2 regions of the Brevibacillus sp. genome follow, and region 1 is predicted to be linked to the other one. Evidence: riboswitches for the same ligand, from Rfam matches in the RefSeq annotation. Region 1 holds a riboswitch; the other holds the start of a gene.
What was found. A riboswitch is a leader RNA that binds a small molecule or an ion and turns the genes downstream of it on or off. The one in region 1 is predicted to bind glycine.
Positions count from the first base shown of each region.

Region 1 (3,279 bases):
CGTGGTCGACAAATTGACCGGAGGCGTAAGCTCGCTGCTCAAAGGCAACAAGATCAAAAGAATCAGCGGGGAAGCGCGGCTTGTCGGCGAGCAGCTGGTTGAGGTGAAAAATGGCGACGACTGCATACAGGTGCAATTCCAGCAAGCGATTCTCGCGACAGGCTCGCGTCCGATCGAATTGAAAGCCTTTCCATTCCAGGGCCGCATTCTTTCCTCGACAGAACTGCTGGCGCTTGAAGAATTGCCGAAAAGCTTGCTGGTCATTGGCGGCGGGTATATCGGGATCGAGCTGGGGCAGACATTTGCCAAGCTGGGCACGAAGGTGACGATTTTGGAAGGCTCGGACTCGATTTTGCCTGGCTTTGAAAAAGAACTGTCGCGTCTGGTGGCGAGGAAGCTGAAAAAGCTCGGCGTGGAAGTGCACACCGAAGCGCTGGCCAAAGGGGCGGAACAAACAGCCGAACAGGTCAGCGTCACCTATGCGGCAAAAGGCGAAGAGCGTCAGGCGACCGCCGACTATGTGCTCGTTACGGTTGGCAGACGGCCGAACATCGAGGGGCTGGGATTGGAAAAGCTCGCTGTCAAGTTGACAGAGCGCGGCTTCATCCAGATCGATCAGCAATGCCAAACGAGCGTTCCGCACCTGTATGCGATCGGCGATCTGGTGGAAGGCCCGGCTCTTGCCCACAAAGCGTCGTACGAAGGCAAAATCGCGGCGGAAGCCATCGCTGGCAAAGACAGCAAGCTCACCGACAAAAAGATTCCCGCTGTCGTGTTCTCCGATCCGGAGATTGCCAGCGTGGGACTGACCGAGTCGGAAGCCAAAGAGCGCGGACACGAGGTGGCAGTTGGCAAGTTCCCTTATGCCGCGAATGGGCGGGCACTGTCTCTGAACGTCGGGGAAGGCTTCGTGAAGCTCGTGGGCGACAAGGAGACGGGGCTGCTGCTGGGAGCGCAGATTATCGGGCCGGAAGCGTCCAATCTGATCGGCGAGGTTGCCCTGGCGATTGAAAAAGGGCACACGCTGACAGATATTGCCGAGACGATCCACGCCCATCCGAGCCTGGGGGAAATCATCATGGAAGCGGCAGAAGGAGCGCTCGGGCACGGCATTCATCAACTGAACAAATAACTGCATATCGGCGGATGATGATCGTGGGAGAGACTGGCCGCACTGGCTGGCACCGAAGGAGCAAGTCCCAAAAACCCTTGGGATTAATCTCTCAGGTAAAGAGTACCACGATTGGACGCACCTCTGGAGAGCGCTGCACAAGCCACCCAAGGGGAAAGCTTCGCGAACCGAAGCCAAACTCTCAGGTAAAAAGGACAGAGGAAAGGTAGATTTTTTCCGAAAAAGGAGTCTATCTTTCCATTGTCCTTTTTTCGCGTTCGTACGCTTGGGAAAGGTAGCGAGCAAAAGTTGAAACGGGGGAGATATCGTGAGTTTGCAGGAGCGCGATCAAGAAATTTTGGCGGCGATGGAAGACGAGCGGCAGCGGCAGCATCAAACATTGGAGCTGATTGCTTCCGAGAACTTCGTCAGCGAAGAAGTGATGCAGGCGATGGGGTCCGTACTGACCAACAAATACGCGGAGGGGTACCCGGGAAAACGGTACTACGGGGGCTGCGAGCATGTCGATGTCGTCGAGCGTTTGGCGATCGAACGGGTGAGCAGCTTGTTTGGCGCAACGTACGCGAACGTGCAGCCGCACTCCGGGGCGCAGGCGAATACGGCCGTCTTTTTCTCCCTGCTTTCGCCCGGCGATACGATCATGGGGATGAATTTGTCCCACGGCGGGCATTTGACGCACGGCAGCCCTGTCAGCCTGTCGGGAAAATGGTTCAATGTCGTCGCTTACGGCGTGCGCGAAGATACGCACCGGATCGACTATGAAGAAGTCGAGGCTGTAGCATTGCGCGAGCGGCCGAAGCTGCTGATTGCCGGAGCGAGCGCTTATCCGCGCCAGATCGATTTCGCCCGGTTCAAGGAAATCGCGGACAAAGTCGGAGCCAAGCTGATGGTGGACATGGCGCACATCGCCGGACTGGTCGCCGCAGGCTTGCATCCTTCGCCCGTTCCGCACGCAGATGTCACGACGAGTACGACGCACAAAACATTGCGCGGCCCGCGCGGCGGCATCATCCTGACGAACGACGAAGAAATTTTCAAAGGGATCAACAAAGCCATTTTCCCGGGCATCCAGGGCGGGCCGCTCATGCATGTGATCGCCGCCAAGGCAGTGTCCTTCAAAGAAGCGTTGCAGCCGAGCTTCGTCACCTACGCGCAGCAAGTGGTGAAAAACGCCGCGGCATTGGCGGAAACGCTGAAAAGCGAAGGGGCGACGCTCGTGTCCGGGGGAACGGATAACCATCTGGTCTTGCTCGATGTGCGGCCGTGGGATTTGACAGGCAAAGAAGCGGAGCATCTGCTGGAGGCGGCGGGCATTACGGTGAACAAAAACACGATTCCGTACGATACGGCAAGTCCGTTTGTGACGAGCGGCGTGCGAATCGGCACGGCTGCGATTACGACCCGCGGCATGAAGGAAGCGGATATGGAGACGATTGGCCGGGCGATTGCCGCTGTGCTCAAAGACAAGGGCAGCGAAGCGACGACCGCCAGGGTGAAAAGCGAAATTCGCGGGCTGTGCGAATCTTATCCGCTGTATCAACAGCTCGCAGTGAGGTAAGCAGGAGGAGCGACGATGGTATACAACAGCTGCTTTGATATTATCGGGCCGATTATGGTTGGCCCTTCCAGCTCGCATACAGCGGGAGTCGTCACGATCGGAAAATTCGTCCACGATTTTCTCGGCGGCGAAATCGAGTCAGCGACGATTGTGTTTTACGACTCTTTTTCGGAAACGTACAAAGGGCACGGGACAGACAAGGCAGTGGTCGGCGGCTTGCTCGGGATGGACACGGATGACAGCCGGATACGCGTAGCGCTGGAGCTGGCAGCGGCGAAAGGGCTGCAGGTCGTATTCGAAAAGCGGGGCGACTGCCCGTACTACGATCATCCCAATACCGTCATGATCCAGGCCCGCACAGCACGCGATATCGCCGTCATCGGCGGCGTCTCGCTCGGCGGCGGCATCTCGAAAGTGTTTTACGTGAACGAGTTCGCTGTCGATATTCCGTTGAACGCGCCGTACGATCTGGATGACTTGCGCAACAAGCTTTGGCACAATACACGCTGCGAGGCTGCGGTAGGGGGAGCATAGCATGGACTTTACTTCAATGACAGAGCTGCTCGCTCTCTGTGAATCGACCAACAGG
Region 1 is NZ_DOTK01000096.1:20,324-23,602, reverse strand. It holds gene lpdA (dihydrolipoyl dehydrogenase) at 1-1,132, shown strand, start outside; glycine riboswitch at 1,147-1,250, shown strand; glycine riboswitch at 1,253-1,333, shown strand; gene glyA (serine hydroxymethyltransferase) at 1,437-2,690, shown strand; gene DEP07_RS27695 (serine dehydratase beta chain) at 2,706-3,224, shown strand; gene sdaAA (L-serine ammonia-lyase, iron-sulfur-dependent, subunit alpha) at 3,226-3,279, shown strand, end outside.

Region 2 (3,279 bases), on a different contig from region 1:
CACGCGGCGGCTGGTGAACTGGATGCCGCCGTCGCTTCGCTTGTTGCGAATCATGACCTTTTCGATTTCTTCGCGCAATTTTTCGCTGTTTTTCGATTGGCGCTTTCCCTCGACGTAATTGGTGGAAAACGACGTCGAGTGGCCCAGATGCCCCGGTTTGAGCAAATTGATCAGGTTGTACAGCTCGTCCATCTCGTTCTGGATAGGGGTGGCGGTGAGCAGCAAACAGTATTTTTTGCGAATTTCCTTCACGAATTGATAGTTTCGGGTTCGCTTGTTTTTGAGCTTGTGCGCTTCGTCGATAATGAGCATGTCGTAGTCGATATCGAGCACATGGCGGCGATGCGGGTCGCGTTTGGCCGTGTCGATGGAAGCGACGACGACTTCGTGCTGACGCCACATGTACTCTTTTTTTTGCGCGACGGCAGGAATGCCGAATTTTTGTTGCAGTTCTTTTGTCCACTGAATGACGAGAGAGGCGGGAACGAGGACGAGAATTTTTTTCGCCAAGCCTCTGACCATGTATTCTTTCATGATCAACCCTGCCTCGATGGTCTTGCCCAATCCGACTTCATCCGCGAGAATCGCGCGGCCGCGCATGTCATTCAGCACGCGTTCCGCCGTCTGGAGCTGATGGGGAAAAGGCGAGAGCAGCGGCAAGTAGTTCAGGCATTGCAAAGAATCGAACTCGCGAACCGCCATCGCTTCTTCTGCTTCCAGCGCCAGCTTGAACAGCTCCCACTTGTCCCATGGACCATCTTCGTGCAGCCGCTCGGTCAGCGGCGATATCCAGCTCGTGTCAAATGAAACAGGAACATTCGGCATATACGTTACTCCTTTACACAGCTCTGCCATAACTTTCATGCGTTTTAATAAAAAACTTAACATTATGGGTAATGTTCATCACTTTGTTAAGTATTTCTTGATCTGACTGTTAATTTGCATATTTTCAACTGTCGACTCTCATGGTAGGATATAGAGGAAGTTCGTTCATTAGTATGGAAATCATAGCAAAAACTTATGTATGACCATCTAACCAACGCGAATGATAGTAGCAGGGAGAGACTGCGTGAACCACTGCAGCGCCGAAGGAGCAAGCCGGTAACGGTGAATCTCTCAGGCAAAAGAACCTCTACTGGACGCAACTCTGGAGAGAGCTCGCATGTCGAGCCACCAAAGGGGAAACTTGCAAGCCCGGTGATCCCCGCCGAGCTTGATTGGCAAGGTAACTCTCAGGTACCAAGGACAGAGGAGGAGAAATGGGCACCTTTCTTTTGGTGTACCCGTTTTTTCGCCTCTGTTTTTTCATGGGGAAAAATGCCGACTATCTGCCTTTAGGAGGTGCCACACATGTCCAATCTGAAAAGAACGCCACTGTTTGATTCCTATGCAAAATACGGCGCCAAAACAATCGACTTCGGCGGTTGGGAGCTGCCTGTACAGTTTTCCAGCATTGGTCAGGAGCATGAAGCTGTTCGCACGAAAGCAGGTTTGTTTGATGTATCCCACATGGGAGAGGTGGACGTAAAAGGCGAGAGCGCGCTCGAATACTTGCAGCGCGTGACAACCAACGACGTTTCCAAGCTGGCAGTGGGACAAGCTCAATACAGCGTGCTTTGCTACCCGGACGGCGGTACGGTCGACGATTTGCTCGTTTACAAATACGCAGACGACCATTACCTGCTTGTCATCAACGCTGGCAATATTGACAAAGACTATGCATGGCTGCAGGAGCACCTGATTCCGGGCGTCACGATCGAAAATATCTCGCCGCAAACGGCGCAGATTGCGATCCAGGGGCCTTTGGCTGAATCGATTTTGCAAAAGCTGACCCAAACGGATCTGTCCCAAATCGGCTTTTTCCGTTTTGAGCGCGATGTAGAGGTTAGCGGTATTCCGGCATTGGTATCCCGTACAGGCTACACGGGCGAAGATGGCTTCGAGATTTACCTGGCTGCGGATCGTGCGGCAGAGCTGTGGGACGCCCTGCTTGAAGCAGGCAAAGAAGACGGTCTGGTTGCTTGCGGACTGGGGGCGCGTGACACGCTGCGCTTTGAAGCCAAGCTGCCACTGTACGGTCAGGAACTGAGCAAGGACATTACACCGATCGAAGCGGGTATCGGCTTCGCGGTGAAGGTAGATAAAGCAGTGCCGTTCATCGGCCAAGAGGTGTTGAAAGCGCAAAAAGAAAACGGCGCGCCTCGCAAGCTGGTAGGGATCGAGATGATCGATCGCGGCATTCCGCGCACGCACTATCCGGTCTATGTCGGAGAAGAGCTGGTAGGAGAAGTGACCACAGGGACACAATCCCCGACCTTGAAGAAAAACGTTGGTCTGGCCCTGGTCAAAAGCGAGCACACGGCGATTGGCACAGAGGTTGAAGTGGAAATTCGCGGAAAACGACTGAAAGCTGTTGTTGTTGCCGCTCCTTTTTATAAACGTGCGAAATAACCAAGCATAAGCCCACAATACATCCTATTTGAGGAGGACAACGTTCGTGAAATACCGCTACCTGCCCCAAACTGATCAGGACAAGCGCGAAATGCTCGAAACTCTGGGCATTTCCAGTGTAGAAGAACTGTTTGCAGACATTCCGGAAGAGGTGCGTTTCAAAGGTGCGCTGAACATTCCAGAAGCTCTGTCCGAGCCTGATCTGGTCAAATACTTCACTCGCCTGGCTAACAAAAACGTCAACTTCAGCACACACGTCAACTTTTTGGGTGCTGGCGTTTATCAGCACTATGCGCCAAGCACAGTCAACCACATGCTGCTCCGCGGAGAATTTTTCACGGCTTATACGCCTTACCAGCCTGAAATCAGCCAAGGCGAGCTGCAAGCGATTTTTGAATTTCAGACAATGGTGTGTGAACTGACAGGAATGGAAGTAGCGAACTCCTCCATGTACGACGGAGCGACTTCCTTGGCAGAAGCGGCTATGATGGCGGCTGGTCACACTGGCAAAAAGCGCGTCATCGTTTCCCGCGCGGTGCATCCGGAAGCGCGCGGCGTTCTGAAAACATACGCGTACGGTCAAGGCGTAGAACTGGTTGAAGTCGGCATCAACAGCGATGGCGTAACCGACACACAAGCTCTGGAAGCGCTGATTGACGAAAACACAGCGGCTGTGATCGTGCAATATCCTAACTTCTTCGGAAACGTGGAAGACTTGGCAGCAGTTGAGCCGATTGCTCATGGCAAAGGCGCCCTGTTCGTCGTTTCTTCCAACCCGCTTGCACTGGGCGTATTGGAAGCGCCAGGCAAACTGGGCGCTGACATCGT
Region 2 is NZ_DOTK01000079.1:86,561-89,839, reverse strand. It holds gene DEP07_RS23745 (DEAD/DEAH box helicase) at 1-825, opposite strand, end outside; glycine riboswitch at 1,046-1,142, shown strand; glycine riboswitch at 1,143-1,259, shown strand; gene gcvT (glycine cleavage system aminomethyltransferase GcvT) at 1,351-2,451, shown strand; gene gcvPA (aminomethyl-transferring glycine dehydrogenase subunit GcvPA) at 2,498-3,279, shown strand, end outside.
Region 2: another riboswitch for glycine. It lies ahead of gcvT (glycine cleavage system aminomethyltransferase GcvT); the one in region 1 lies ahead of glyA (serine hydroxymethyltransferase).